Regions from separate parts of the Solibacillus sp. FSL K6-1126 genome, predicted to be linked through region 2. Evidence: riboswitches for the same ligand, from Rfam matches in the RefSeq annotation. Region 2 holds a riboswitch; the other holds the start of a gene.

Region 1 (16,649 bases), 800 kb from region 2:
TCTCCTCCTACTATATGCTTTCGTATTCCCCTAATACTTTTTCATAAAACTTATCTATATGTATTTTAACGAATATCCAATATTATTAAAAGTACTCAGTCAACTTTATCCTGTTGACAAGTTGATGGTTGCATGAAATGATATTTTTGTAAACATTGAAAGGTAGGGGCAAAAAATTATGGACTTATCCAACCCATCGCAACAGAATGTCATCTATATGATCGAGCAAATTAAAGAAAAACTTCGTATGGTAAATGTTGATGCTATGCAGTCTTCTGCATTTGATGAAGAAAAATACGAAGATCTACAATATTTATACGAAATGGTTATGAAACGCGATTCATTTAGCCCAAGTGAAATGAATGCCATCGTAGCTGAACTAGGCGCCCTTCGTAAATAACATCAATAGCATAGTGTGAAAAAGAAGCTCATCGATTAATTCGACAAGCTTCTTTTTTTATTCCCTATTCCCCAGGAAATATTAATTATTTATTTAATTCGACAGCAATTTTTGCACCTACACGGGCATTATGTTTAACAAGGGCAATATTGGCATCCAGTGATTTACCTTCTGTCAGCTCTTTCACTTTACCTAATAAGAATGGCGTTACATTTTTGCCTGCGATGCCTTGTTCTTTCGCTTCATTTAATGCATTGTCAATAATTCCGTCAATAACACTTGATTCCATAGCATCTTCTACTGGGATCGGGTTTGCGATCAATGCACCGCCACGTAAACCTAAATCCCACTTAGCACGTAGAATTGCAGCAGTTTCTTCTGCAGAATCAACGCGAATATTTACATCGAATTCACTTTCACGTGCATAGAATGCAGGCAATTTATCTGTTCCGTAACCAATTACCGGTACACCTTTAGTTTCAAGGTATTCCAATGTTAAGCCGATGTCTAAAATTGATTTGGCACCTGCACATACTACAGCCACATTTGTCATTGCCAGTTCTTCCAAGTCTGCAGAAATATCCATTGTAGTTTCAGCGCCACGGTGAACCCCACCAATACCGCCTGTTACGAATAGTTCAATACCAGCTAGCTCAGCACAGATCATTGTTGCCGCTACAGTAGTTGCACCGATTTTCTTTGTTGCAAGTAAATAGCCAATATCACGACGGCTTGTTTTTGCTACACCTTGAGCATTACCGAACATTTCTAATTCTTCATCAGATAGGCCGATTTTAATTTTCCCATCGATTAATGCGATTGTTGCCGGTACTGCACCGCCATCACGAATAATTTGTTCTACTTCACGAGCTGTTTGTACATTTTGAGGATATGGCATACCGTGTGAAATAATCGTTGATTCCAACGCTACGATTGGTAAGCCTTTCTCTTTAGCTTCTAATACCTCTTGTGAATATGATAAATATTGTTTCATTATAAATTCCTCCATTCAATTAAATTATCTTTTGTTAAATCTTCACGTACTGTTTTATCCGATTGCAATGTTTTCGATGCATTTACCAACCCGAGCTGGATTGCTTCTTCAAGCTCTTCATCGTTTAATACACCATGTAAAAATGCACTAACAAAAGCATCTCCGGCACCTGTAACATCTACTATATTTCTAGTTGCAATGGCTTTGTAGTGTACTATATTACCTTCGTTCCCCACCATTACTCCATGTTCGCCAAGAGTGAGCACAACATGCTCCGCTCCTTTTTGCAACAACATGTTAACAGCCTTTTCATATTGGCTATATGTTTCCAGCTTCACATTTAAATAGCTTTCCGCTTCATCTCGATTGCAAATAAAGTAACGGATACCGTGCAGATCCTGCGACATATTTTTCATCTTAGGTGAAGAAACAGGGATAACCGCCAATGCGATATTACGCTCTATTGCGAAATTCCTAATATATTCTACTGTTTCTAACGGGCTGTTTAAGTCAATGACAATACAGCTGGCATTTTGTAGTATCGCTTCGTGCTTTTTTAAAATACTCGGCAACAACTGATCATAAATCGCCATATTTGCCATCGATATTACCAGTTCACCCATATTATCAAGTACTGCTGTATAAGAACCTGTATTATAATCGTTTAATTTCTCTACTAAATCCACATTCATCATACTCTTACAATTTTGTTCAATAAATGCACTATCATGATCTTCACCCATTACAGTAATTAAGGAAACACGGTTACCTAACCGCCCTAAGTTTTCAGCTATATTGCGGGCAACACCGCCTACCGATTCTGTAACAGAAGCAGGATTGGAAGTCCCTAATTGGACATTTTGCTCAATAGTGAATTTACGATCGATATTGGCACCACCAATTGCAATGATTTGATTTTTCTCTGGCAAAACATAGGCACGTCCTAAAATTTCCCCTCGTTTTATAAGCGATGAGATTATATTAGCAAGCGCTGGCCTGGACATTCCCAGTTGTTCTGCCATTTCCTGTTGTGATAAGTAGGGATTCTTCTTTATTAATTGGAAAATCAATTTTTCCTTTTCATTCAACTTTATCACCTCTAATCAAACATTTGTTTATAATTATAAACTTTTGTTTACGTAATGTCAAATTAATATTAAATTTTTCGTCTTGCGTAGTATGGAAGTACTTTCTTCTTTTATGAGCTGTGACATAATAAAAAAGCTGTTTGGAAAGTTTCCCTTCCAAACAGCTTTCTTGCTATTCTACTATTACATCGCCATTTTCTGCTATACGTGGCTGTACGAGCACCTCAACACGGCGGTTTTTGGCTCTGCCTTCTTTAGTATCATTCGTAGCTATCGGCTGGAATTCTCCGAAACCTTTTACACTGAAGTATTTGGAATCAAGTTGTTCATTTCCCGAAACGATTTCTTTCATGAAGTTTACTGCACGCATTACAGACAGATCCCAGTTGGAATCAAATTCCGGTGTCTTAATCGGTACATTATCTGTATGACCAGTAATTACAATATTACGCGGTGGATCAAACATTAATAATTGAGCAAGCTCGTCAGCAATTGTTGCATATTCCGCTTTCACATCTGCTCGTCCCATATCGAATAAAATACTGTCCCGGATGGTAATTAATAATCCCTCTTCTGTCATTTTCGTTTCAAACTGGTCTTCCAGCTCATTAATCGCAATAAACTCGTCCACACGGTTTTGCGTTTCATGTAGGCGTTGCTGATCTTCCATATATTTAGAGATACCTGTTGGTGTAGAGTTATCCGGTGTTTGTATGATAGATGAGTTGTCCATTACACCTGTGCCACCGGTAAAAATATTATTAAATACTGCAGACATTTGCTCCAATTTTTTCTCATCCACTGAGCTTGATGCAAAAAGTACAATAAATAATGCTAGTAATAACGTTAATATATCTGCATAAGGTACTAACCAGGACTCGTCAATATGTTCCTCATGCTTTTTATGTCTTTTACGCTTCTTTGCCAAGGCCACCCGCCCCGCTTTCGGTAATTTGCTTACGTTCTTCCATTGTTAAATATGAAGCCAGCTTTTGCTCGATTACACGAGGTGCTTCACCTTCAAGTACGGATAAAATCCCTTCAATCATCATTAGCTTTTGCTTAACTTCTACAGCGGATTTACGTTTTAACTTGTTTGCAAAAGGATGCCATAATACGTACCCAGTAAAGATACCTAATAATGTCGCAACAAAGGCCGCTGAAATGGCGTGTCCTAATTTATCAATATCAGACATATCTTTTAATGCAGCAATAAGGCCTACTACAGCACCTAATACCCCAAGTGTCGGTGCATAAGTACCTGCTTGTGAAAAAATGCCTGCTCCACTTGCATGGCGGTCTTCCAGCGCTTCAACTTCCTCTGTTAAAACATCGCGAATATAGTCTGCGTTTTGTCCATCAATCGCTAATGTCAGTCCATTTTTTAAAAATGGATCTTCAATTTCAGCTGCTTTGCTTTCTAATGCCAATAGCCCTTCACGACGAGCTAAATCTGCCCATTGTGAAAACATTTTGATCAAGTCGATATCACTCGCGAGTTTTGTTTCTGAAAATAAAATTTTAAAAAGCTTTGGAATTCTTTTTAATTCCTTCATTGGGAAAGCGATTGTAACTGCAGCAATCGTACCAAAAATAATAATTAAAATAGCAGCAGGGTTTATTAACACTTCCGGTGTAACGCCCTTTAAAAACATCCCGAATAACAGGGCGATAAAGGCGATGATAACCCCAACAACTGATGAAATATCCATATGTAGTACCTCCAAATTACGATGTCTTTTCTTATTTCGGTATATTTAAATTTTTATTAACTTCCTTTACACTAGTTATAAGAAGATTTTTTTATTTTTGACACATTATTATTCTTTTCTGAGCTGGAATATGAGTAATAATAGGTTAAGAATTAACTAATTTTTAAGATAATTATTGGAGGAATGAATCAATGAATTCAACGTTCGAAGCAAAGCTAACGAAATACGCAGAACTAGCAGTAAAAATCGGTGTCAATATTCAGCCAAATCAATATTTGTATATTGCAGCCTCTATCGAATCGGCACCATTTGTACAAGTAGTGACAAAAATCGCTTATGAAATTGGAGCCAAACAAGTATTTGTAGATTATACAGATGATCAAATTACACGTACTCGATATGAGTTGGCACCGGCGGATTCTTTCGATTTCTTCCCGCCTTGGAAAGTACAGGAACGTGAATGGCTTGCTGAAGAAGGTGCGGCATTTATGAGCATCGTATCCCAAAGCCCCGATTTACTGTCAGGCATTGATTCAAAACGTATTGCATCATTCCAAAAGGCTTCAGGCACTGCATTGAACAAATATCGTCAATATGTTCAGTCAGATAAAATTAGCTGGACGGTCATTGCAGCTCCATCTAAACAATGGGCTCGTAAAGTATTTCCTGAATTGCCGGAAGAAAAGCAAGTAGAGGCATTATGGGATGCCATCTTTAAAGCAACACGTGCGGATCTGGATAACCCGGTAGAAGCATGGGCACAGCATAATGACAACTTGCATGAAAAAGTTGATTACTTAAACAATAAAAACTATGCAAAATTACACTATACAGCTCCAGGGACGGACTTGACGATCGAGCTTCCTAAAGGACATTTATGGTGCGGGGCAGGCAGTATTAACGAAAAAGGCGAAGAGTTCATGGCAAATATGCCGACAGAAGAAGTTTTCACAGTACCACATAAAGATGGTGTAAACGGGTATGTATCTAGTACAAAGCCATTAAGCTATGGTGGTAATATTATCGATAACTTTAAACTTACATTTGAAAACGGTCGTATCGTTCAAGTAGAGGCAGCACAAGGTGAAGAAGTATTAAAAAATCTTGTTGCTACAGACGAGGGATCACATTATTTAGGAGAAGTGGCGCTTGTTCCATTCCATTCTCCAATTTCACAGTCGAATATTTTGTTTTACAATACACTATTCGATGAAAATGCATCAAATCACTTGGCAATTGGCAGCGCCTACGCATTTTGTATCGAAGGCGGCAAGTCAATGTCGTCTGATGAATTAAAAGCTCACGGTTTAAATGAGAGCATTACACATGTCGACTTCATGATTGGCTCTGAACAGATGAATATTGATGGTGTTACAGCTGATGGGCAAAGCGAGCCAGTTTTCCGTAATGGGAACTGGGCATTTTAACCGCTGTTTCACTTCCGGCTTTACCGATAAATAAAATTTCAAGATGTCGCCATATTTACAGTTTTTTCTACATTAACTAACTAAATTACCCTACAATGTTCCAATTTAATAGGGTATAATTGGTTAATGATTGTTATTACTAAATAGAGAGGAGTTTTTATAATGTTTGATCACCATTATCCGTTCTTATCTGACTACTATACGTTAGTGTTAGGGTTTACGGTTATACTTCTTGTATTCTTATTTATGTTTATTATGTACTTACGTATTGGTTTACAATCACACGACTCTGTTATAGTAGATTCAAAGGCAAACACATTTGCGCCAAACGAAAAATCATTGGATGGTCACCATCATCATTAAATTTTTTTACAACCACTCTATTGAGTGGTTGTTTTTTTGATATTAATACATCACTTCTTCTTTATTTATTTTATTTTTAACTTTATTAGTGCGCATTTGTTTGAATTATCTAAAAAATATTTTAAAATAAAACAAGAATCGAAAGGGGTTTGAAGAACAATGTCTGCATTGCAAACGATTTTAGAATTTAATGAAAAATTCGTAGAAGAAAAACAATATGAACAATATGCCACAACGAAGTTTCCAGATAAGAAAATTGTAGTTTTATCTTGTATGGATACACGTTTAGTAGAATTACTACCTAAAGCTATGAACTTGCGCAATGGGGATGTCAAAGTTGTAAAAAGTGCAGGGGCAATCGTAAATCACCCATTCGGCGGGATTATGCGCAGTTTACTTGTAGCCGTTTATGAATTACAGGCAGATGAAGTATATATTATCGGCCACTATGACTGTGGAATGAGTGCAGTTGATCCGAACGTAATGATCGGCCATATGCTTGAACGCGGGGTTAAACAGGAAACGATTGATGTCATCAATTATGCCCGTTTTGATTTAAAAGAATGGTTACGCGGTTTTGGGGATGTTAAAACAAGTGTATTAAAAAGTGTGGACTTAGTCAGAACACATCCATTAATGCCAAAAGGCGTTCCAGTACATGGTCTTATCATCGATCCTGCAACAGGAAAACTTGATTTAGTAACAGACGGCACAGTTGAACAAAAATAGATAATAAGTAATTAGCGACAGCACTCAATATAATGAGCACTGCCGCTATTTTTTATAATGTGGCCCCTTTATATTCCCGCTGTAAAATGGCGTACATATAATGATCCACCCATTTTCCGTTTATATACAATAGCTCTCGTAATAATCCTTCTCTTGTAAAGCCCGACTTTTCCAATACACGAATAGAAGCAGAATTTTGCGGGGCGACATATGCCTCAATCCGGTGAATATTTAAAGTAATAAAAGCGAATTCCATTATTAGACGTACTGCTTCAGTGACAATTCCTCTACCTGTAAACTTCTCATCCATCGAATAGCCGATAAAACCGCTTGAATAAGGTAAACGTTTAATTGAATAGAGAGAAATATGCCCGATTAACTGACCTGTTGCATTATAAAAAATGCCGAATGAAAACTCCCTGTTCGACTGCAGCAAATGTATGCTTTCTAAAATTTTATTGTACTGTACTTGTTCTGTATAAAATTCATCGTGATGTAATGGCTCAAATTCGGACCAATACATTTTATTGTCATTTAATAATTTTGCCAATCCTTTCGCATCCGACGGGGTAAACGTACGAAGCGAACATTGTTGCCCAATAAGTTGAACCATTGGACCCTCCTTCTTGTGAAATAGCTTGAATAAGCTTTTCATTGAACCACCTACATTTCATTTCAAAGCTTGCTACCGTTTTTTCAACTTTTTCTTTTTTGATTTTACAGGCTTTGGTATTATATCTATAAATTCCGATTTTTCTTTATGTGCAGTTGTTTTATTACCGCTTTCGAAAATGTTCGTGAGCTTTAATCCGCGCTTTGTAACTTCTTTTTCTATATGGGTAACTACTTCTTTAAGTACTTGAACACGTGCATAGTTTTTGTCGTTCCCCGGAATTAAGTGCCAAGGAGCGTTTTCCGAATCAGTTTTTTCAAACATTTCATCGGCTGCCTCACAATATAAATTAAATTTATCACGGTTCCGCCAATCTTCAGCCGTCAATTTCCATGATTTATATGGATCAGCTGCTCTTTCATTAAAACGTTTAAGCTGTTCATCCGAATCGATATGAATCCAAAACTTTATCATTATATAATCTTCATCTGTCAATTGCTTCTCAAAACTATTTATTTCTTCATAAGCACGCTTCCATTCTGCTTCTTCAGCAAAACCCTCTATACGCTCCACCAGCACCCGACCATACCAAGAGCGATCAAAAATCGCAATCTGGCCATGCTGCGGCAACTTTCTCCAAAAGCGTTGCATATAATGATAGCGCATCTCATGGGGCTGTGGGGCAGAAATTGGCCATACCATTAACCCACGCGGATCGATACGCTCTGTTAAACGCTTAATCGCTCCCCCTTTTCCTGCTGCATCCATTCCTTCAAATGCAATAATAAGGCCAATTTTATTATTAAATAAAAATTGCTGGGCATTTAGCATTTCATATTGCAAAGCTTTCAATTGCTTCTTATAGATTTCCTTCTCCAGTTTTTGCGATAAATCCACATCTTGTAGCTTTTTCAAATAGTGCTGCCTCCCCTATTCCATTTATTATGTATATTTTACTCGAAAGTGTATGGAATTGGTAATTGTTGCGGTTATTTATTTGAATCATTTGATTATTTTATGTTGGCATCCTGTTTTAATAGAACAAAAAAACGCGGGCGCACTTATATATGCACCCACGGTTATAATTTAGTCTTCCAATGTTGTTAAAATAATTGGTTTATCTTTTGTTACAATAATCGAGTGTTCGATCTGGGCAACTAATGATTTATCCGGTGTAATAAATGTCCAGCCGTCACCTGATTCTACGATATGCTCAGCCTTCGCCGAAATGAACGGCTCTACCGCCAACACCATGCCTTCTTTCATGATTGTCGTATCCCAAGCATCGTAATAGTTCAATACATGGTTTGGTTCTTCGTGTAATGATTTACCTAAGCCGTGTCCTGTTAAGTTCATAATTACCGTCAACCCGTGATCACGTGCTTCACGCTCTACTGCTTTACCGATCTGATTTAATTTCGAACCTGCTTTAACCTTTGTCATCGCACGGTCAAATGCTGATTTTGCTACAGAGCAAAGTTTTTCTTTATCTTCATAACCTTCACCAACAACAAAAGAAATACCTGTATCTGCAAAGTATCCGTTTAAAGAGCCCGAAACATCAATGTTTACGATATCGCCGTCCTGAATAACCTTGTTCCCTGGAATGCCATGTGCAACTTCGTGATTTACTGAAATGCATGTATATCCCGGAAAATCGTATTCGCCTTTAGGACCAGAAACCGCGCCTGCTTCCGCAAACATACGGCCTGCAATTTCATCTAATTCTTTCGTTGTCACGCCAGGTACTGTCGCAGCTTTCATTGCCTCGCGAATTTCAGCACAAATGCGTCCAATTTTTTTAAACGCTTCTATTTCTTCTTGTGTAGTAACAATCATGTGTAACTTCCTTCCTCTTAAACAATGTCTACCCTTAACTATAGCATACTTAATATCGGTTGTAATTGTTCAAGGATTTTAAAATTATTTGGATTTATGATCAAATTAATACGACATTGTACAATAGAAATTAGAAAAAGCTTGCAACGGGAAAATAATCCCTTACTGCAAGCTTTGAGTTTTCAATTCATTATGGTGTTTGTGCTTTTTGGAGTAAACGGGGTGCAGATGTGAATAATATAACTGCAATAACCGCTGTAATTATTGTTGCAGGTACCATATAAGTACTGTTATAAATTATTGAGTAGATCCACACATTATCATCGCCTGCGTACTCTTTAAAGAACACGACACCTGCGAGCAAGTGCGAAACAAATCTTAAAGCTCCGCCTATTAGAGCTCCTATTACGATATAAATTGCCATTTTTAGTTTATTGAGTGATTGTGTTGCCTGTAATAATGGCTTTCTTACAATTGCCGCTAACCCTACTACTGTAAATGCAAGACCGTAATCTAAAATCGCCTGAAGCCAGTGTACTATGTAAGCGCCGAACATCATTTGCATAACGCCGATCAGCAAGCCAGTTGCAAGTCCTGCTGTTAGTCCCCAACGAATGGCCATTAACATAATCGGTACCATAACAAAGCTGATTGACCCGCCCTGTGCCCACATTTTAAAAGATACTTGGTCCAATACAAGTCCGATGGCAGCAAATATCGCTATCTCCACCATCATCAATAATTTTTTTCTGTCCATAACAATTCCCCTTTCTTTTCTCCGATGTAACAAAAGTGAAGAGGGATAGAATGGAACTTTTACTTCTTCTAGATATTTAGAAAAAGCAAAAAACGATAATCAGGACAAAAGCCTGACTATCGTTTGAACAGTCGGATTCTATCCACATCCCTACGCAAGTGCTAACTTACAGGTTCAAAGAGTCAGTGCAATCCCGTGCACAATCTCAGCCGACTTTCTCGGCACCCCTTGTGGTACATCTAAATTTTTATTGTTTGAACATGCTCATTGTAACGAATATTTCTACAACTTTCAACAGCTATTATTTTGAAACGTACTAGAATTACATATAATAGATACGAAGGAGTGATAAATGATGGATCAATCGAAAGGTTTAAGTGCACTAAGCTATTTGAGCTTTTATTTTGCACCGTTTATTTTACCGGTAATTATATTTATCGTTACGAAAGATGAAGCCGTTAAAGGCCATTCTAAAAAAGCTTTTATTTCTCAACTTATTCCAATACTGTTAGGGATTTTGTACATGATTTACTTTTTCACTTCCGTTCTTTCCTGGAATAACACTTTGACAGTGAGCGTGCAGGATTTCTTTATTAGTTCACATTTTATCGGATTTATTCTTTTAGTCCTTATTACGTTTATTCTGGCGATTTGGAATCTAGTCCAAGCGATTAAAGTTTTACGTTAATGTTTATGATAGCTCCTTCTTTGGGTATATTTTTTATACGAAATGTATTCGTTAAGGAGTGTATATCATGAAATTAAATAAACTCATTAAAACCGCAATTAAATATGGACCGATCGTGTACCCGATCATTAAAAAAATGATGGATAAAAAATCTGCACCCCAACCAGCAACTACACGACGAACGCCAAAACGTTAACGCAGAAAAACACATTTCGCACTAAAACTCGTGTGAAATGTGTTTTTTGTTGTCTTTTATTTAATAATAATTTCGGTTTTACTGTAGCCTTCTTTAAGCTTTTGGACTTGTAAAATGGCAGGCATTGCTGCTTTTAATTCGGCCACATGGGAGATGACGCCGATTAAGCGGCCTGTTTGCTGAAGATCGATCAAAATATCGATTGCCCGTCTTAACGCCTCCTCATCCAATGTACCGAAGCCTTCATCGATAAACATCGTATCGATATGCACACTTCCTTGAACACTTTGAATAACATCGGCCATTCCTAATGCTAATGAAAGTGAGGCATTGAATTTTTCACCGCCGGACAATGTTTTTACATCCCGCGTTTGTCCTGTATGGCTGTCATATACATCGATACTGAGCCCGCTCTGTGCATTTCCTTCTTTACGACCTGTCGATTTTAGGAAGTATTGACCATTTGATAGGACACGTAAACGTTCATTTGCCGCATGGGTTACTTTTTCCAAATAACCAATTTGCACAAACCGCTCAAATGAAATTTTCGAATCGTTTTGTCCGCGGATTAAATTATAAACATGCTCCACCTGCATCAGTTTCGCTTTATAGCTTTCGATCTGCTGTGCAGATTGGTCAAGTTTTTCGAGGGTTTCCTCACATTGCTCCACATAGGACTGGGTTAATGTAATTTTAGAATACTGTGCCTCGATTTGCTCATTCAGCTCATGAATCTGTTGCTCACTTGCCGTTAAATCAGCCCGTTCTTTTCCTTCGAGCAAAGGTTCTTCCTCGGCAATTTGAACAGATAATGTATGAACATTTTGCTTGTAAGCTTCAACTTCATCCTGAATTTGCTGCTGAACATTTAATGGCAGTAACGCATTCTTATATGTTTCCAAGTCAAAACTTTCTTGCTGCAATGCTGTATCAAACGCTTTTTGCGCTGAAAGAGTCTCCTGCTGTTTTTCTGTTACAAGGTTTTGTGCATGTAGATGGTTCACTTCACAAGATTTTTCATCTAATTGGATTTTTTGCATTGCCTCCAGTGCACTTTGAATTGCACTTTTTAAATGGCGGTGTTTTTGCTGCTGGCTGGCCAATTCTTGTGTTACTTCATCCAATGTAGAAAACTGAGGCAATAATGACTGCTCACTTTGCTCAAGCTTCCCTTTTTCTTGTGCATATTGTTTATCGATATCGACTACATATTGCTGCCCTTTTTCAATACGGCCTTGCAGCACTTCTTTACTTTCAATAAGCTGTGCCATCGTTTTCTTTTCAGTGATGAGCTGTGCCTGCTGCTGCTTTTGCTTTGTCAATTGCTCAGTCAGTTCGGCCAATTGCTGTTCATAATAATGTAGTTGTGAAAGCTCAACGTTCAGTAACTCTAGAGCACTTCTTTTCTGTTCCAATGCTGCCTTTTCTACATCCAATTTCGAGTTGACCTGGTAAAAGCTTTGCATAGCACGGTCGCCTTCTTGACGAAGATGTTCCAGTGCATTTTCATCAATGGTAAACGCTTCGCTATTATGAATGGCTGGATGCTCCGTGCTCCCACATACAGGACATGCTTCCCCATGATGTAATGAAGCCGCTAGAAACGCTGCCTGATTGCTGCGTATTTGCTGCTCCATATTTTGCAGCTTCTGTTGCGCTCCATCGGCAATTTGTTTCTTATCAGCAAGCTGTTTCACTAAAGTTTCTATATTCATTTGTATTGCAGCCACTTCTTTTGCCATTTCAATTTTTCGTGTTAATACAGCCTGTGCTTCATACGTTTCATGGTACGTCACTGTCGCATCTTCCAGCTCATTTATAATAGCCTGCTGCTGTTGGTGTTTTTCTTTTAAAGAAGCTGCTTCCTTTTGGAGCTTATCAAATAATTGCTTTGCGTTTTTCTGGTTTTCTGAAAGCTTTGCCACCTTTTCCCGCTGCGTATTAATCGATTGATAAATCGGGACAAGCTGTTCAAGCTGTGAAATTGATTTCGTAAATTCATCCAACAGTGGCTCATGCTGCTTTTGCTCCTGATAGTGATTTGTCGCCTGCAGAAGTTGTACCTGTGCACGTTCATAGTCAGCCTTTGCTTTCTGTAAGGAAACTTCCGCTTGTTCAAGCTGCCGTTTTACCTTCTCATATTCACGTTCTAAAGGTTCTATTTGATTAGCCTTTTTTGCAAGTACAAGTTTCTGTTGTTCTGCTTGTATTTTATCCTTTTGCTGCAGCAATTCATCGAGCCGGGCTTTCCTGATTAAAAACTTTTCAATTCGCTCATTTAACAGCCTTTGCTCATTTAATGATTTAACTAACGTTTGTAAATGCGTTTTTGAGGCTGCATATTGTCCTTTTAATGCAGCACATTGCTCTTCATAAAATTGCTGTTCTGTTTCCAATGCCGTTTTTACTTGATACAGATTAATGACATCATTGTTCAGAGCTGTAAACAGTTCCGATTCTCTGTGCGGGAGGCGGGACCGAATATCATGAATCGTATTATCCTGCTGCATCCTTGCTTGTTCATAATGCTTTTCAGCAATATTCTTTTTCTCTTTCAGCAGTTCCACCATTTTCGTAAAGCGTTCCGTTTTAAAAATTTTTCGGAAAATCTCTTCTTTATGCTTTGATTCCGAAGTGAGGAGCTTTTGAAATTCTCCTTGTGGCAGCATGACGATTTGATTGAACTGGGACTGTGTTAAGCCGATCAGTTCTTCAATTTTCGACTGAATGAGCTTCACTTGAAACTTCTCTACAGCGGGCACAATGACCCCATCCGTAATTTCAAAAAACTCGCGCTTTGCACTTGCCCCGTCATGACCAAATTTCCGCCAAATACGGTAAAGGCGACCGCGTACTTCAAATTCCAGTTCGACTTCCGTATCAACTGTTTCATCCGCAAAATCACTGCGCAAAAACAGCGACTTTTCCCGATCCTCACCACTTCCAGAATCATAAAGCGCAAACGTAATCGCATCAAAAATAGTCGTTTTTCCCGCGCCCGTTGCCCCGGAAACGACAAAAATTCCATGTTCATGGAGTTTTGTAAAATCAATGACTTCTTTTTGATGATATGGTCCAAATGCTGTCATCGATAATTTTATTGGCTTCATCGTTACAGCACCTCCTGTTTTTCACGTTCATTTTCGATTAGCTGCTCTAAAACATCTGTATAAATCTCTTTTATTTCATCACTTAAAGGCTTGCCTGTCATTTCCGTATAAAATAGCTCAAACAGTTCCGAATCATTCATCTGAACACGGTTCATTGTTGTCGCATGCTGTTCAAGCTGTTCATACACAACCGTTCTTTCAATATGCAAAGCATTTGGATAAACAGTGCGGACAAGTTCGGCAGCACCTTTTACATAATGTTCATCCTGTAATTTTACAAATACATAATCGTCGTTTACTTTATGCTGCAATATATCCTCAAGCATTCCCGTCACGATACGCATATCCCGTACTGGGGTAAGCATTCTTTTTTCAATCGTCACTGACCCATCTTCATTTAAATCAACAATCAAAAATCCCTTTTTATGTGTCACTTCAGATTCTGAATACTTAAGTGGTGATCCTGCATATTGGATTTTCTCGTTTGCGACAAAGTGGGCCTGGTGTAAATGGCCTAACGCTGTATAACAGAATGGTTCAAACAACGCTGAACTGATACACTCCGTCCCGCCAATCGTCAACTTGCGTTCAGAGTCACTCGTATTCGGTTCCGCCATCCCGTCTTTTGTAATAAAAGCGTGGCCGATAATGATATTACGTTTCGTACAGTCCATCGTCTGTTTAATCTGTTCAATGATTTTCGCCATCGCCGCTTCATGAGTTGTAACGGATTGATCGTCAAATACTGCCCGTACAATTGAAGGCTCTGCAAATGGAACTAAATAAAAATGAACTTCTCCGTATTCATCGTGCATTATGACCGGATCGATATTCTGTTCTAAATGACCAACGATATGTAACCCGCTCGCCTTCATAAATTCACTGCCAAAATTTAAACGTGTAGCGCTATCATGATTTCCAGCAATTGCTAAAATCGGTGTTTTCTCATCGACTAATATTTCTTTCAACGTTTTATTTAATAGTTGGATTGCATCTGTCGGTGGGACAGATCGATCGTACAAATCCCCGGCAATAATGATGACATCCGGCTTTTCTCTTCTGATTTCTTCGATAAACTGTTCAAGCACAAATTGCTGGTCTCTTGTCATCGATACACCTTGTACTATTTTTCCTAAATGCCAATCTGCTGTATGAAAAATTTTCATGAATACCGCCTCCTATCTTCTAACTATAAGTGTACATGAGGAAAAATAAAAAAACCACATCGTACGAATATTCGTTCGTACGATGTGGTCTCCTCCAATAAATATTGTCGGAATGCTTTTTATACTAAGATCGGGATTGGTCGATCAAGATTATGCATTGCTATAAATGGTACGTCTTCTACTGCTAACTTATTTTGTTGGATCCTCAGCATTTCTTCAAATGTTTTCGGATTTGGTGCTGGCATTGCATCGATTGGCAATATAAGTGCCTCATTACCACTATAGCTTTTCAGCATTTCATTAGCCATAATACGGTACCCAAGCTGGTTTGGATGCACATCCGCCACGTTCGGCAAATATGTTGAACGCTGCTGGTCAAATGTTTCATAAACATCTACAAATATATGGCCTGCCGCTTCTGTTTCCTGCTTTAATATCGCATTTAAAAGCTGCACCGCTTCTACTGCTCCGTCTACCTGTTCTTTATGAACACTTACATAAGGGAAATAATAGCCAAGTACATATACTGTCGCTTTCGGGGCCTTTTCGTTAATTATTGAAAGCAGCTCTCTCATCTGATTCCTTACTTCATTTAAAGCGAAATTGGCGTTAAGCTGACTAAAAGCGAGTGTTCCCTGTTGAGGGTTATGTGTAATGAGCGGCAGTAAATTATTCGCTCCGGCTGACAGTGTGATCAATGTTGCTTCACTTAGTAATGGTGCTGCCTTTTCGGACTGAACTGTTTCCATTACATTTCCAACACGGTATCCGGGGAAAGTAAGCTCTTTTGAAAAATGTGCGAGCTTACCATGTCGCTCTAGCTGCAAAGCAATGTAATCCGTATATCCTGCATCAATTTGACTGTAAGGTGTTTGCCCTGCTGCCAAAGAGTCGCCAAGTGCAATATAAACTTCTCGTTCATTGGCTAATGCTCCCGTTGGAAACAGGACAATACAAAAAATAAGAATCCCTATTATTTTTCGCATTTATTCACCCCACTTCTTTTGTTAGAATGCCCAATTACCTTTTCTGAAAATCGGTTCTGTTGTGCCATCTGCCAGAATCCCGTCAATATCCATTTCCGCACTGCCGATCATGAAATCCTCATGTGTAATCGACGTATTAATGCCCAGTGCTTCCAGTTGGCCCTTTTCAAGTTCCTTGCCACCTTCATAGCACGTCGGATATGCTTCTCCGATTGCTAAATGGTTAGAGGCATTTTCATCGAATAATGTGTTGTAATATAAAATATTAGATGAAGAAATAGGTGACTCATGCGGTACTAATGCAACTTCTCCCAAATATGAAGAACCTTCATCGGAAGCAACTAGCTGCTTTAATAAGTCCTGACCTACTTTTGCCTCAACATTAACGATTTTACCCTTTTCAAATGTCAGCTTAAAATCATCAATAATATTCCCTTTATAAACGAGCGGTTTCGTATTGGATACATAGCCGTTTACACCATATTTTGCAGGCAGCGTAAAGACTTCTTCTGTCGGCATATTCGCGATGAATGTCGTGCCATCAGGTGCTTCGCTGCTTCCGCTTTTCCACAAATGTTTTT
Region 2 (16,649 bases):
TTTTGTTTCCAGCTAGGTGTACCTGAACTTTTTTTAGCCACTGTTCCTCATCCTTTCTTGCGAAAATTGACTGATTCACACGTTTAGTATTGGTGGATGCAATGATTCCATACGCGGAAGAAATTCGGAATTGTTAGGAAATGTGTCGATATCAATTTTTATCTTTATAGGGAATAACTGCAGCAAGTACAGCCATACTAAAATTGATTCACTTTTAAACATAGGGAGGCGGAACGAATGGATAAGAAGGGTTTCACAGATCCAAAATCTAAGAAGATCCACCAAAACTGGGCGAGCGAAAAGCATCAAAAGTCTCAAATCAAAGGGGAAACAGAGGTAACTCTGCATAACCAGATTTTGAGAATTAATGCGAAGGCGAGACAGTTCTAACCTTTGTCTTGAAGTAAATCAGGCCTTCATTCCAGTACATACTGGAATGAAGGCCATTTACATATCAATACATTTTTCTTTTTCCTTTTTTTGCTTGCTGATGGAGCTCGGTTAGTTCATTCGCAATTTCTTCCTTTACTTTGTTTGGTGCAATTTTCATGTTTTTCGGTGTTTGCGGTAATGATTGTTTATTCGTTCCTTTACTTTTACTATCATCTCTGCCCATTTAAATGCTCCTTTCAATATTGGTTCCTTCTTAATATGGCTTTACAATTTTTTTTCATTACAAAAATTGAGGAAGCCTGAAAAAAGCATAAAACCTCCTATCCTGAGCACATTAAGCCAGTAGGAGGTGATGAAATGAGCAAAAACAGTAAAGAAACGATGAATACGCGAACACATAATCCTTTTTCTACCTATAAAGAATTACACCGAAATACAACAAGTCACAATCGGAATCCGGAAGATAATACAGCGGAATTTGCCGAAGAGTTCGATTCGAAATTAAAAAATAAAAATAATAAAACAAACCATGATAAAAACCAGCAATCCAATAAAAAGTAAAAAGTAACGGATAAAGAAAAATGAAAAAGCCTCGCTACATAGAATGTACAAGGCTTTTTCTTATATAGCTGGGCAATAGGTAAATCTAGCCCATATAAACACTTTCACATGTTCCCGCTATAGGCTCATAGAAACAATGCTGTTTAAATTGACCTGTAAATGGTTGATCGTACCAAGTAGGAGGACATGGGCCGGATGGGTTAAAATACCAAAGTGCATATTTCGCCGGATGGTCTCGCCAATAATCCAGCGTCTGTCTTGCTAATCTTCTTTCAGTCTCTCTAGCCCTCTGATAAAACATGTTTCCTTTTTGTACCGCCTCAAACGAATAGTTATTGCCCTGTACTTGGAAAATAACCTGCTCGATTGTTCTCACATCATTAAAATCCAGGCATGAAGCAACAGCTCGGTTCACAATTACATTTCCGACATACAGCATCCCTTGTTTTCCTTCACCTTCAGCCTCAGCCCGCATCATTCGTGCCATCAAATCCACATCGGAATCCCGGTATTTTACTCTTGGCATTTTTTCACCTCACTACTATAGTATGAAACAGTCAACCTGGTTGCGCATATGAATGAATGAAAATGTAGAATATTGTTTTTTGTCATGGTTACTTATATATTTCTAACCTATCTTTCCGCATTAATACGGTATATAGTTCATAAATTAGTACATAGGAAAAGGAGGACGGACAATTCAAATTCATGTAGTACAACCGGGAGAATCATTGTGGGCAATCGCACAGGCTTATGGAACAACAGTGCAGAGTTTAGTGGAAGCCAACCAAATTCCGGAGCCGGCCCGGTTAGTGGTCGGGCAAGCATTGGTCGTTCCATTGAAAGGGCAGTATTATATTGTACAGCCAGGGGATAGTTTATGGTCAATTGGTCAACGTTTTCAGGTGAATTATTTAACGCTCGCACAAGCAAATGGCTTGAATCCAGATGCGTTGCTGATGATTGGCACCTCATTGTATATACCGGAACCAACTAAAAGGTCCGCAGAAATTTTGGCATATGTAGAACCAAGAGGCGATGAAATAAGTGATGCGCTGCTCGACCAAGTTCGGGAGGCAAGTCCTTATTTAACGTATTTAGCTATTTTCAGTTTTGAAGCAAGACGGGATGGTTCATTAAAAGCGCCTACAATTAACCCATTACCGGAAATTGCTGAACAAAATAATACAGGAATAGCAATGGCAATCACTAATCTCGAGGATTATCAGTTTAGTGCTGAGCTAGCACGTGATATTTTCCAAAGTGTTGCAGTTCAAAATTTACTGCTGGACAATATCATAGCTGAAGCAAAGCGTATCGGAAATATTTCAGATATCCATTTTGATTTTGAACGGATTGCACGCGATCAGCGGGAAGCTTATAATAATTTCCTCCGAAGAGCTGTAGAACGTATGCATGCGGAAGGATATACCGTTTCTACCGCATTGGCTCCAAAAACGAGAGCCGATCAGCCGGGAGAATGGTTTATGGGCCATGACTATAAGGCGCATGGCGAAATAGTGGATTTTGTTATGTTGATGACATATGAGTGGGGCTATTCTGCGGGACCTCCAATGGCCGTTTCTCCGCTGCCGCAAGTCGAACAAGTAGTACAATATGCATTAACAGAAATTCCTGCAAATAAAATTTTACTTGGGCAAAATTTGTATGGTTACGATTGGACATTACCTTTTGTACAAGGAGGAGATTACGCAGAAGCGATAAGCCCGCAACGTGCAATTGAAGTGGCCAAACGCTACAACGCAGCAATCCAATTTGACTATACAGCACAGGCACCCTACTTTAACTACTATGATGAGCAAGGGCGTTCACATATTGTCTGGTTTGAAGATGCACGTTCGATTCAGGCGAAGTTCGATTTAGTAAAGCGATTAAATTTGCGCGGAGTCGGCTATTGGAAGCTCGGTCTGCCATTCCCGCAAAATTGGCAGCTCATCGGGGCTAATTTTAATGTAGTGAAGAAATAGCAAAAGGAAAGAAAGTCAGATGAAAAAACATCTGACTTTTTGATTGTCATCTAAATTAAGAAGGAGATTTTATTGAAGCTGATGAAGTATTAGTAGTAGCTGAATAAAAGGGGGATTATAGATGGGGAATATTCCGGAAATTTTACAAAACTTACGTATCCCAGTAATCGGGGCACCATTGTTTATTATTAGCAATCCGAAATTGGTCATTGAACAATGTAAGGCAGGAATAGTCGGGTCAATGCCTGCGTTAAATGCAAGACCGGCAAGCCAGTTGGATGAATGGTTAGCTGAAATTACAGAGGAGTTGGCCAGCTATAATGCCAAAAATCCGGATCAGCCGGCAGCGCCATTTGCCATTAATCAGATTGTTCATAAAACAAATGAACGTCTGGAACAGGATATGGAGCTCTGTGTGAAATATAAAGTTCCGATTATTATTACTTCACTTGGGGCACGTGAAGAAGTATTTGAGGCAGCACATAGTTATGGTGGCATCGTTTTCCATGATGTCATTAACAATCATTTTGCAAAAAAAGCGATTCAAAAAGGTGCAGACGGCATCATTGCTGTAGCAACAGGTGCAGGTGGCCATGCAGGTCAGCAAAGCCCATTTGCGCTCGTACAGGAAATCCGTGAATGGTTTGACGGTCCATTAGCTTTATCAGGATCAATCGCGCGAGGACATTCGGTATTGGCTGCACAGGCGATGGGGGCTGATTTTGGCTATATCGGTTCACCATTCATCGCGACCGAAGAAGCGTTTGCTCGTCAAGAATATAAACAGATGATTGTTGATAGTACTGCAGAAGATATTGTATACAGCAATTTATTTACAGGAATCCACGGGAATTATTTGAAAGGTTCTATCATGAACGCGGGGATGGACCCGAGTAATTTAAAAGAAAGTGATCCTTCAGCAATGAACTTTAACGATAATACCGCAAAAGCCTGGAAAGATATTTGGGGCAGCGGGCAAGGAATTGGCGCGATTAAAGAGATTACTTCCACAAAACAATATGTCGATAAACTGGCCGAGGAATATGCTCAGGCTTTTCATGAACTGACTGGTAAAAGATCTGCAGTAACCCATCTACAATAGATGTCAGCGCATCATTAGTAACAAAACTTTTACTAACGATGCGCTATTTTGTGAATTTGTTATTGAACTATTAATTTCGTAATTTTGTGAATTCACTTGCCCGGTTCGAATTAATTTGTTACACTCTGGGTAATTAAATGCATTTGCGGGGGGACACAGCAGTGTTGAGAAGGTTAAAACCTGACCCTTAGAACCTGACCGTTAATACGGACGTAGGGAGCAAAGTACAAGCTATACATATGTACTTACTTTGGCTCCGCGTATATTTTACGTGGAGTCTTTCTTTTGCAAATACACAAGCATTTGATTTGCGGGGGGACACAGCAGTGTTGAGAAGGTTAAAACCTGACCCTTGGAACCTGGCCGTTAATACGGACGTAGGGAGCAATGAAAAGTGGTACGTACACTTTTTGGGGACGTCTCTCTATATGTTGAGACGTCCTTTTTGTGCTTCCGCCAACAAAAAGGAGGAGTAACAATGGGGTTTTGTGAAAAGGTAAGAAAAGAAACGGATTTTTATTGGGAGGCTAGCTTTTATCATCCTTTTGTACAAGGGATTGCAGATGGGAGTCTACCGCTGGAGAAGTTTAAGTTTTATATGTTGCAGGATGCGTATTATTTAAAACATTATACGAAAGTATTAGCTCTTGCAGCTGCAAAAGCGACAACGGATGATGATGTTCAATATTTTCTACAAACAGCAAAGTTTATCCATGATGCCGAGCTTGAGTTGCACCGTACAACGTTTAAAGAATTAGGTGTGACAGCGGATGATTTGGAACAATTCGAACCAGCACCAGCAGCCTATAACTATGTGAGCCATATGTACAATGCAGTGCATAACGGAGATGTAGCAGAAGCATTTGCGGCAATCCTGCCATGCCCATGGCTGTATCAGGAAATTGGGCAAAGATTAAAAGATGCATGCCCCAATATACCTCTTTATGAACAGTGGATTGCATTATATGCTTCCGAGGAGATGCTTCAAAATATTGAAGTACAAAAATCGATGCTAGATCGATATGCGAAAGAACAACCTGCAAAGCTTAAAGTACTACAGGAGCATTTTAAGAAAAGCTGTTATTACGAATGGATGTTTTGGGAAATGCCTTGGACGAAGCAAAGCTGGGAACAAGGAGTGTATGTAAATGAGTCTGCAAGCAATTTATAATAAACAACCATTAGTTCATTGTATTACCAACTATGTTGTCGCAAATTTTACAGCGAATGGCTTGCTGGCGGTAGGAGCTTCACCAGTAATGGCGGATGCAATAGAAGAAGTGGGTGAAATGGCTGCCCAGGCCAATGCTTTGCTTTTAAATATGGGCACTTTGAATGAACGGACAATAGAGTCGATGAAGAAAGCAGGACTTAGCGCAAACATGCATAATACTCCGGTTGTCCTTGATCCAGTAGGTGTAGGGGCAACGAAGTTTCGAGCGGAGACAGCACAACAATTGCTCGACCTTTTAAAGATTAATGTAATCCGTTGCAATATTGGAGAAATGGCGGCTCTGGCGGGAGTGAATTGGGCGTCTAAAGGTGTGGATAGTGGCAAAGGAGATATCGATGTTGCAGTGACTGCCAAAAAGTTGGCTAATAACTATCAATGTATTGTGATCGTAACAGGAGAACAAGATGTTATTACTGATGGGATAAGAGTGGAATTTGTAGAGGGTGGTCATGAAAAGGTGACAAAAATGACGGGGAGTGGCTGCTTGCTTAGTGCCTTTTGTGCAGCGGCGCTTGCAAACAGTAAAGAACCGTTTGATGACTTACTGACGCTACTAAATGAATATAAACAGGCAAGTGCCAATTCTGTTGCAACTATAGGAAATTTCCACACAAATTTCTTGAATGAACTAGAAAATTTAGCGGAGGGACGAAAATGATTACATGTACGATAGCAGGATCGGATAGCGGTGGCGGTGCCGGGATTCAAGCCGATTTAAAAACGTTTCAGGAACTCCGTGTATTTGGTACATCAGTAATCACCGCATTAACCGCACAAAATACTGAAGGAGTGCATGGAATTTTTCCGACAACGGCTGATTTCGTTCAAGCTCAGCTAAAGGCAGTACTTCAAGATTTCGACGTAAAAGCAATTAAGACAGGGATGCTGTTTAGTGCTGAAATTATCGAAGCCATTGTGACTTTACTAAAAAATACGGATATTCCGCTTATCGTTGATCCGGTCATGATTGCAAAAGGCGGTGCCAGTTTGCTAGAGCAGCAGGCAACAACAGCTCTTAAAGAAAAGTTATTGCCGCTCGCAACCGTTTGTACCCCGAATATACCGGAAGCGGAAATCCTGACAGGCTATAAAATACAAACGGAAAAGGATATCGCATCAGCGGCGCATGATTTATTAAGTCTGGGGCTGAAATGTGTTGTCATTAAGGGTGGTCACTTAAACAGTAAGCATGCGACAGATACGGTTTTCATTCGCGGGGTGCAACCATTTAAAATGAAAACCGAGCGGGTGGATACGAAACATACTCACGGTACAGGATGTACATTTTCTGCAGCGATTACCGCGGAAATGGCAAAAGGCAGATCGATAGAGGCAGCCATAATAGAAGCAAAAAAATATGTGCAGCTTGCAATCCGTCATCCGCTTAATATTGGTCATGGGTTTGGTCCGACAAATCATTTCGCCTATCATGAACAGCGGGGGATGTGCGATGTCCATGTCCTTTGATTTGAATAAATATTTTGTGATGGGAACGGCCAATTGTAAACGCGAACCATTGCTTGTTTTGGAAGAAGCTTTACAGGCAGGTATTACGATGTTCCAACTGCGAGAAAAAGGAAAAAATGCATTAAAAGGCCATGCGTATGCAGAGTTTGCCCGTCAATGCCAAAAGCTATGCCAAACATATAAAGTGCCGTTTATTATTAATGATGATGTCGAGCTTGCACTAACATTAAATGCAGATGGTATTCATGTAGGGCAGGAAGACACCGGTATTGAACAATTTAGATTCCTTGCAAAAAATAAAATCATCGGTGTATCGATTCATACGATGGAGCAACTCGAAATGGCCATTGCAAATGGGGCGGATTATGCGGGAATTGGTCCAATTTATGAAACTTCCACAAAAGATGATGCGAGAGCACCAGTAGGGCTGACGTTACTGGAAGAAGCGAAATCTCAGTACACTCAATTTCCTATTGTAGCAATTGGCGGAATCTCTGTTGAAAATAGTTTCATTGTAAGACAAACAGGAGTAAATGGAGTCGCCGTTATTTCGGCAATCAGTCATAGCGATAATATAAAAGAGGCTGTAAATTCACTATAAGTTAAATTCTGTCATATAAGTACTATTTTGATTGGAATAACCTGTACCAAATTACTCTTTTCTACTATTCTGGCAATTTAGTATGATAGTTCTGTTATACACTACAGAATATGGGAGTGAAAGAAATGTTGAAAAAACTATCTGCTTCAGCCTTAACGCTAACACTTTTAGCAAGTGGCATGTCAGCAGTTTCAGCGGCACCAGTCTCTACAAATGAAGATATGACACGTGGGGAGTTTGTGAAGGCCGTAATCGATGCATTGGGGGTAGAGGTCGGTACTGGTCAGTCTGTAAAATTTCAGGATGTACCTGATTCACTTAAGCCTTATATTGAAAAAGCGGTGGAATTAAAGTTAATTAAAGGAAAAACTCCAACTAAATTTGCACCAGACGAAAAACTGACACGCACACATGCATTCCTTATTGCGGCAAGAGGATTGCAGGATAAGGAAACATATTCTGAAAAGGTATTGGATCAGTTTAAAGACGCAAACAAAATTGGACAAGGCAATCGCCAGGAAATGGCGAAAGCGGTAGCAACAGGATTACTGACAGGCTTTGATGACGGAACGATTCGCCCGAATGATTTTGTAACAAAAGCTCAAATGCAAAAAATTCTTCAGCGCTTTTTGGAAGAATACAGTCCGGTAAAGGCAAATACGACGGTTTCTTTACGTATTTTAGGAACGACGGATATTCACACAAATATTGTAAACTATGATTATTATAAAGATACGCCAACGAACAGTTTAGGTTTGGCAAAAACTGCGCTACTAATCGAAAAGGCGCGTGAGGAAAATCCAAATACAGTGCTGTTTGACAATGGAGATGCAATACAAGGAACGCCACTTGGCTCGTATATTCAATCAGTAACGAAATTAAAAGACGGGGAAGTTCATCCATCGATTGCTGCGATGATTGCACTTGATTATGATGTAGCGACATATGGTAACCACGAGTTTAACTACGGTTTGGAATTTATCGATGAAGTAACGGATGATGCCCCATTCCCGTATGTAAATGCCAATGTGCGTAATGCAACGACAAAGGAATTAATGTATAAACCATATGTCATGATTGAAAAAGAAGTAGTCGATTCAAACGGTGAAAAAACGTTGATTAATATTGGGGTAACAGGTATTGTGCCACCTCAAATTTTAAAATGGGATAAAGCAAATTTAGAAGGAAAAGTAACAGTCGATGATTCCGTAGAGGCTGTTAAAACAGTCGTTCCGCAAATGAAAGAAGCAGGAGCAGATGTTGTCGTAGTACTTTCACACTCTGGTATGGGAGATGCTACACATGAAAAAGGGGAAGAGGATGTATCGTATTTACTATCTACAATTGAAGATGTGGATGCAATCATTACAGGGCATGCCCATGGCGTATTCCCTGGTAAAGTGGATAGCTCTATAACAAATGTGGATATTGAAAAAGGAACAATGAACGGCAAGCCGATTGTTATGGCCGGTAAATTTGGTAGCCATTTAGGGGTCATTGATCTAGAGCTTGAGAAAAAAGACGATGCATGGGATGTTACAACAGGAACGGGCGCGGTGCGTGAAATCGCAAAAGATAATGATGCTGTCAGCGCTACGGTTGTAGAAAGTGTAAAAGAAGCACATGAAGGAACAATTAAATATGTGCGTCAGGCAGTAGGGACAACGACAGCGAACATTCACAGTTACTTCTCGCAAGTTCAGGATGATCCTTCTATTCAAATTGTAACGAATGCCCAGTCAATCTATGTGAAAGAAAAGTTGAAAGATACAGCGTATGAAAACCTTCCTGTCCTGTCAGCTGGTGCACCATTCAAAGCCGGAACAAGAAGTGATCCGGAATACTATACATTTGTACCAAAAGGTGAGCTTGCAATTAAAAATGTAGCAGATTTATATTTATATGATAATACACTTGCGATGCTGAAGGTAACAGGTGCAGATGTGAAAGAATGGCTTGAAATGTCTGCAGGACAATTCAATCAAATAGATGCAACAAAATCAGAAGAACAGCAATTAATCAACGCCGAATACCGTTCATACAATTATGATGTTATTGACGGTGTGACGTATGAAATTGATGTAACAAAACCGGCAAAATATGATGCAAGTGGAAAAGTTGTAAACGAACAAGCATCACGTATTGTCAATCTGCAATATAACGGGAAGCCAATTGATGCAGCACAGGAATTTATCGTAGCGACAAATAACTATCGTGCGAATGGTACATTCCCAGGTGTTCGTAATGCGACAGCGGTTGAAATTTATCCGGATGAAAACCGTCAGGCAATTATCGACTATATTTTAGCCGAAAAAACAATTGATCCGACAGCAGATGGCAACTGGAAGTTCGCTCCGATTCCGGATAGCGTAAACGTTGTATTTGAATCTTCTAAAAAAGCAGTGGATGTATTGGATGAAAACAGCGCTATTAAGTATATTGGAGACGGTACAGACGGCTTTGGCAAGTATGGTTTAAAAACAAAGTAATTTTAAAAATGCCTGTAGGCGAAGAATTCTTTTCTTCTGTCTGCAGGTTTTTTTGTTTGTTTTAAATGACTGTCACGAGTAAGAATTAATACCGGTAAGTAACTAATTTTTTTAGAAAACCTTTTGACATAGTAACAACCTGTTGTTAATATTGAGTTGTTACTTTTTAGATAAAAAATTTAAAAGAGGATGAGAAGATGAGCAAAATCAAAACAATGGGTATTACTTTAGGAATGTCTTCCGCACTGCTACTTGCTGCTTGCGGAGATGATACGGAGAATAAAGAAAGTTCGGCCGGAGCGTCGTCTTCTAGTATTGGCGAACAAGTCGATTATACAGTAGTTGCTACTGAACCCGGGGCAGGTTTAACTGGCCTTTCCCATGAAGTAATGGAGCAATATGAGAATCTGGAGGGCTGGACATTACAGGAAAGTTCAACTGCTGGAATGCTGAGTACGTTGGATAAGGCAATACGAAATGAAGAACCGGTTATTGTGACAGGCTGGACACCACACTGGAAATTCTCGGCTTATGATTTAAAAATACTTGAAGATCCTAAAGGTATTTTAGGCGGTGCTGAAAACATTCAAACACTTGCCAGAAAAGGTTTAGAACAAGACTTGCCTGATGTATATACAGTACTTGACCGCTTTTATTGGGAGCCGGAAGATATGGAAAAAGTCATGTATGATGCACAAGAAAATGGTGACTTTGATGTAGCAGCAGCCGATTGGGTTGAAAATAATCAAGATAAAGTTAGTGAATGGACAAAAGATATAGCACAAGGAAATGGCGAAAAGGTAAAAATCATTTCAACACCTTGGGATTCGGAATTTGCTTCAAGTAGCGTAATAAAATTGGTGCTGGAACAATTAGGGTATGAACCTGAAGTAACACCAGTCGATCCGGCCATTATGTTCCAGTCAATCGCAACTGGTGAAGGGGATGTAACGGTAGCACCATGGTTACCAACAACTCACAAAGCATTTTATGATAAGCATAAAGACGATATTGTTGATTTAGGTGAAAATCTAGAAGGAACGCAAAATGGTTTTGTTGTTCCGGCATATGTAGAAATTGATTCGATTGAAGATTTAAAACCGAAAGAATAAATAGAAATATGCTCCGTAAATAGCCTATACGGGGCTTTATTTATTTGTACTTCTAGTTTGACAAAAGTAACAACTTGTAGTTAAAATGGGGTTGTCGATTTTTTAGGAGTAGATAAATTCAGATTATAGGGGATGAAACATTTGAAACGATTTAAAACTTTAGGTTTAACTATAGGGATGTCTGCAGCATTGTTATTAGCAGCATGCGGGGATGATACAGGCAGCAGTGATAATTCAAACAATGAATCTGCAAGTATAGGTGAACAAGTAGATTATAAAATCATTGGGATAGAACCTGGCGCGGGGATAACAGGTTTGTCACATGATACATTGGAACAATATGAAAATCTGGAAGGCTGGACATTACAGGAAAGTTCAACTGCAGGCATGATCGGGACGTTGGAACAGGCGATTCGCAATGAAGAACCGGTGATTGTAACTGGCTGGACACCCCATTGGATGTTCTCTGCCTATGACTTAAAATTCCTTGAAGATCCTAAAGGAGTTTTAGGAGGAGCAGAAAATATAAATACTGTCGTAAGAAAAGATCTTGAAAAGGATTTACCGGACGTCTTCACAGTGCTTGACCGATTCCATTGGGAACCGGAAGATATGGAACAAGTTATGTATGATGCACAAAATGGAGATTTCGAAACAGCTGCTGCAGCCTGGATTGAAAATAACGATGACAAAGTAAGTGAGTGGACGAAGGGTATTGAACAAGGTAACGGAGAAAAAGTGAAACTTGTTTCAGTCCCATGGGATTCAGAAATTGCATCAAGCAGCGTTGTTAAAATAGTGTTGGACAATTTAGGTTATCAAGTAGAAGTAATACCTGTAGACCCTGCGATCATGTTCCAGGCAATTGCAACTGGTGAAGGGGATGCTACTGTGGCTCCATGGTTGCCGACAACTCATCAGGCATTCTATGAAAAACACAAAGACGATATTGTGGACTTAGGCGAAAACTTGGAAGGTACGCAAAATGGCTTCGTCGTACCAGCTTATATGGACATTGATTCAATTGAAGATTTAGAACCGAAAGAATAATGAGTGAAAACCTCTTTATCGGCAAATTTATTTTAATAAAAAAGCTATGTGCAGTAGTGGGTAACCATTCTACACATAGCTTTTTTATGCAATCGTTCGCTGTGGTTCGATGCTTGGTTTACCAAATAAATAACCTTGGAATAACTTATAGCCGATTTGTTTTAGCCACTCAAAGTCTTCCTGAGTTTCTATTCCTTCCGCAAGCGGTGTTGCGCCAATTTCAAGCGCTTTTTTCAAAAACTGTTTGGCGGTATTTTGTTTTTCAAAATCCTTATTTACGCCTTGTACATATTTCATATCAAGCTTCATATAATGCGGCTTTATGTCGCCCAGCATTTCCAGAGTATTATAACCTTCTCCTACATCGTCCAATGCATATTGAAAGCCTTTATTGTTATAGTAATTCAAAATCGATTTTAAATGATCAATATCATCAACTTGCTCCGATTCCACGACTTCAAATACAAATTGATTCGGGTCAATTTCCAGAAGGTTAGCGAGCTTTACCGTTGACTGCAGGCAATATTCAGGAGAATAAATCGACGTAGGAATGAAATTGATAAATGTTTTTTTCTTTAATACAGCAGCATACTTTACGGCAGCCATGCGACATAAACGGTCCAACGCATACAGGCGCCCTCGGGTTTTAGCTGCGGCAAAAATTTCATTTGGAAAAATGAGTGAGCCATCTTCTCGGGTAAAGCGTGACAGCACCTCATAAGCGTAGATTTCATTTCTGCTATTTACAATAGGCTGAGAGTAGCTGACTACTGCATTTCTATGTATGACATCATCAATCCATTGCATTTCAAGAACAGTTTCAATTTCAGCAAGGTGCTCCCAAGGCATTTCGTCCAATCTAAAATAAATCAGTTCTGGCTCCATATAGTCTCTACTAAAGTCAAGAAACTCTTTCACGCCGGATTCTTGTATCATTACAATTTGTTCCTTTTTAGTAATTGTTAAATTCCGGCGGTTAAAGTGTTCGACAATCATATCCAACATAGCGATATTGTTTTCGCCTTTTAATAAAATCTCAAACTGTAATTCTGAAACGACACAATTTCTGCAAGACATGTAAAGTTCCCCCCTTTTAAGCTTTATTTAACTGTATAGTATAGAGCTCAAAAATACTATGTAATATTGCTTATTTTACTATTAAAATTATACATTGTACAACGTTTGTATATTAATTTTAATTATTTCGCATAAAGTTGACAATAAATAGTAAACAATGTTATACAATAATTATACAAAGTGTTGGGGTGAGGATAATGGTAATGTGGTGGAAGCAGAAAACATTGGTCGAAAAGGCATATCAAGAGGAGAAAGTGAATGACTTTAATCCTGTGATTGAATTGACAAGCATGCCTGAATTAGCACAGCAGATGAACTTGATTGGTATAGCGGAAGAAAATTTACGGCGCATAAAGTCATATCAACCAGCAATTGCAGCGGGAGTATCCGAGATTACGGATGTATTTTATGAAAATGTATTAGCCGTACCATCTTTAAAAAAGATAATCGAAGAGCGTACAAAAATTGATCGCTTAAAGAAAACATTGAGTTCTTACATTATTTCCATGTTTGACGGGGTTTTTAATGAAGAAACAATCGAAGCGAAAAGAAAACTCGCCCGCATGCATTTCAAAATCGGGTTGGATCCAAAATGGTATATGGGCACATTTCAAAAGTTGCAGGAAACAATGATTATGCTTATCAGTAAAGACATAGCGGATGTTGCAGGAAGAGAAATTATTCAATTAAATGTGTCAAAACTTATAAACCTTGAGATGCAGATTGTTTTAGAGGAGTATGAAAAGGAAAATTTGAATCTTCGAAAAGAACAATATAATGTTGTAAAGTTTGAACTGAAGGATAAATTATCCGCCATTATTCAAAATCTCGCAGACTTAACGGAAGAAACGAACCAATCGATTGAACAAGTAAACAGCCATACATTTCAGATAAGTAGTACGATTGAATCTAATGTTAAAATTGTACAGCATATACATACAGATGCAGTGACAGGGAACAGCGAAGTTACAAGGCTGGAGCAGGAGATGCTTGAAATTAGGGATAGTACGGTTGAAATGGGACAACTGATCGGGAATTTAAAAACGTCTTCCGAACAGATTATCGATATTGTGGCCCTTGTTAAAAATATTGCAGACCAAACAAATTTACTTGCATTAAATGCCTCGATTGAAGCAGCAAGAGCGGGGGAACATGGTAAGGGGTTTGCTGTTGTCGCACAGGAAGTACGGAAACTGGCGGAACAATCGAAAAGCTCTGTAGAAAATATAACAAATCTCATCCAGACATCCACGCTGCTAACGTCGACTGCTGTTCAAATGATTGAAAGGGTTCAGTTGAGGGTGGATTCAGGTTTGGATGTATCGATCAATACCCAAACGATATTTCAGCAAATTTTGAAGGCAATCGAACAAAATGAAGCGCAAATAAAGGAAGTCGCAATGGATATAACAAATTTGGGCAGTGTCATCGGCAACATCGGTCAAGAAACGAGAGATGTTGCAATTACTGCAGACGAGCTTTACCAAATGACTACCCACCTATAAAGTTTTATAGAGTGTTTTGTTATGAATAATGCTGTGTAAAAGTGCCATCGCTTTTACACAGTTTTTTGTTTTATAAGTCTCTTTTTTTATAAGTGTAATTACAAAATGATTGGGAATAGTAAGGTAGGTGAGAATAAATTAACAAATAAGGAGCCACATTGAAATGAAAATTACTGCAGCTGTAACTGAAGCACAAGGAAAAGATTTTGTCTTGCAGGAAGTAGAACTAGCATCCCCAAAAGCAAATGAAGTGTTGATTAAAATTGTAGCAACAGGTGTTTGTCATACAGACGCGGTAGCACGTGATTTAGCAATTGCTCCGCTTCCAGCTGTTCTTGGACATGAAGGATCTGGAATTGTAGAAGAAGTGGGAGAAGGTGTGACAAGTTTAGAAAAGGGTGACCATGTTGTCATATCGTTTGCACATTGCGGGACGTGTCCAAACTGTTTAACAGGTCATCCAACAGTATGTGATACGTTTAACCCACTCAACTTTGGCGGCGTTCAGGATGATTATACAACACGTCTATCAAAAGATGGTGCTGAGTTAGCAACATTTTTCGGTCAGTCTTCATTCGGAACATATGCAATTGCGCATGAGCGAAATGTTGTAAAAGTAGATAAGGATGTTGATTTAGCGTTGCTTGGTCCTCTGGGCTGTGGTATTCAAACAGGTGCCGGGACAGTATTAAATCGACTTCGACCACAATTTGGTTCTACAATTGTCATATACGGATGCGGTGCTGTTGGTTTATCTGCGTTGATGGCAGCAAAAATTGTAGGCTGTAAACATATTATTGCCGTTGACGTCCATGACTCACGACTGAAGTTTGCAAAGGAACTAGGAGCGACACATGTATTAAATGGCCGAAATGTTGATGTCGTTGCCAAGGTTAAAAAGATTACAAACGGCGGTTCAAACTATGCAGTTGAAACGACAGGTGTGCCACCAGTTGTGAAGCAATCCCTTAATGCATTACGTCCATTAGGTACTTGTGCGATTGTAGGGGTGACACCTGAGATGACAATCGATGTCCATAACGATATTATGGCGGAAGGAAAAACAATGATGGGAGTCATCGAAGGAGATTCGGTACCTCGTGTATTTATTCCGGAATTAGTCAACTATTATAAAGATGGTAAATTCCCGTTTGATCGACTCGTAAAATTTTATGAATTCGAACAAATTAATGAAGCTTTTGAAGACTCTAAAAATGGGACTACTATTAAGCCAATTTTAAAAATCGCGAAATAAATTGACTAAAGCCGAGAACATAGACATTCTCGGCTTTTTGATTATATCGCAGTCAATCCAAATAATCGTGTTTTCGTGCTTCATCTGCATATTCTTTGGAAATTTGCCCCTGCAGAAAATCGTCCTTGGAAACATGCAATATTTCTAGTGCAGAATACATATCTTCATCATCTTTATCTTTGTATAAATCGTTGTAGTGATCGAAATCTCCTTCAAAATCTGCTGGTGTATCGGAATTTCCATACTGTGCGACGATTTGGAAGGAATCTTCGTTATCTTGAAGCTCATCATCCTTTTCCCGATTTGAAAAGGAGTTGTCAACAGCCGGATGGAGCAATTGTTCTTCAACCGGACGATCTGCCGCAGGAGTTTTTGCATCACTATGCTCAATACAAAAAGCCGTATACGGAATTGCTTGCAGTCGATCATATGGGATTTCTGTTTGGCATTTTGCACAAATTCCATATGTACCGTTATTCATCCGATCAAATGCCGCTTCAATTTGGCTCAATAAGTCATCACTATGCACTTTTAATGCCATATCTTTTTCACGGTCATATAATTCGGTCGCTAAATCCGCGGGATGATTGTCAATAGTTGAGAGCTCATCTGTAGAGTCCCTTAAACTGGCACGTGCAATAAGTTCATTTTCATTAGTGTTGACATCACCAATTAGTTCTCTTTTTTGTTCGATGAGCAGTCGTTTTAATTTAGTAAGTTGTTTTTCACTAAGCATCATAATCAATTCCTTTCAATTTTAGTATGGGCGAAATACGATGAATTATTTCAAAACATCGTGAACTGCTTTCGTATAG

The links. Region 2 has a riboswitch for thiamine pyrophosphate ahead of tenA (thiaminase II). Riboswitches for the same ligand answer to the same signal wherever they lie in the genome.
Region 1: another riboswitch for thiamine pyrophosphate. It lies ahead of thiT (energy-coupled thiamine transporter ThiT); the one in region 2 lies ahead of tenA (thiaminase II).

The regions. Positions count from the first base shown of each region.
Region 1 is NZ_JBBOPD010000001.1:3,685,744-3,702,392, forward strand. Features, by position in the region: gene MHH44_RS18435 (DUF1128 domain-containing protein) at 179-400, shown strand; gene MHH44_RS18440 (pseudouridine-5'-phosphate glycosidase) at 486-1,394, opposite strand; gene MHH44_RS18445 (carbohydrate kinase) at 1,394-2,482, opposite strand; gene motB (flagellar motor protein MotB) at 2,655-3,410, opposite strand; gene motA (flagellar motor stator protein MotA) at 3,394-4,194, opposite strand; gene MHH44_RS18460 (aminopeptidase) at 4,386-5,621, shown strand; gene MHH44_RS18465 (hypothetical protein) at 5,784-5,984, shown strand; gene MHH44_RS18470 (beta-class carbonic anhydrase) at 6,144-6,713, shown strand; gene MHH44_RS18475 (GNAT family N-acetyltransferase) at 6,766-7,326, opposite strand; gene MHH44_RS18480 (polyphosphate kinase 2 family protein) at 7,399-8,241, opposite strand; gene map (type I methionyl aminopeptidase) at 8,413-9,165, opposite strand; gene thiT (energy-coupled thiamine transporter ThiT) at 9,356-9,922, opposite strand; TPP riboswitch at 10,053-10,161, opposite strand; gene MHH44_RS18495 (DUF4870 domain-containing protein) at 10,278-10,610, shown strand; gene MHH44_RS18500 (hypothetical protein) at 10,678-10,806, shown strand; gene MHH44_RS18505 (SMC family ATPase) at 10,863-13,916, opposite strand; gene MHH44_RS18510 (exonuclease SbcCD subunit D) at 13,919-15,082, opposite strand; gene MHH44_RS18515 (SGNH/GDSL hydrolase family protein) at 15,202-16,068, opposite strand; gene MHH44_RS18520 (aminopeptidase) at 16,090-16,649, opposite strand, start outside.
Region 2 is NZ_JBBOPD010000001.1:2,882,251-2,898,899, reverse strand. Features, by position in the region: gene MHH44_RS14400 (hypothetical protein) at 1-41, opposite strand, end outside; gene MHH44_RS14395 (YpzG family protein) at 238-390, shown strand; gene MHH44_RS14390 (hypothetical protein) at 455-616, opposite strand; gene MHH44_RS14385 (hypothetical protein) at 751-954, shown strand; gene MHH44_RS14380 (cell wall hydrolase) at 1,040-1,480, opposite strand; gene MHH44_RS14375 (glycoside hydrolase family 18 protein) at 1,686-2,942, shown strand; gene MHH44_RS14370 (NAD(P)H-dependent flavin oxidoreductase) at 3,064-4,044, shown strand; TPP riboswitch at 4,182-4,280, shown strand; TPP riboswitch at 4,347-4,445, shown strand; gene tenA (thiaminase II) at 4,523-5,215, shown strand; gene thiM (hydroxyethylthiazole kinase) at 5,193-5,936, shown strand; gene thiD (bifunctional hydroxymethylpyrimidine kinase/phosphomethylpyrimidine kinase) at 5,933-6,745, shown strand; gene thiE (thiamine phosphate synthase) at 6,729-7,346, shown strand; gene MHH44_RS14345 (bifunctional 2',3'-cyclic-nucleotide 2'-phosphodiesterase/3'-nucleotidase) at 7,472-9,835, shown strand; gene MHH44_RS14340 (glycine betaine ABC transporter substrate-binding protein) at 10,033-10,947, shown strand; gene MHH44_RS14335 (glycine betaine ABC transporter substrate-binding protein) at 11,089-11,997, shown strand; gene MHH44_RS14330 (EAL domain-containing protein) at 12,082-13,074, opposite strand; gene MHH44_RS14325 (globin-coupled sensor protein) at 13,272-14,579, shown strand; gene MHH44_RS14320 (NAD(P)-dependent alcohol dehydrogenase) at 14,743-15,834, shown strand; gene MHH44_RS14315 (TraR/DksA C4-type zinc finger protein) at 15,887-16,573, opposite strand.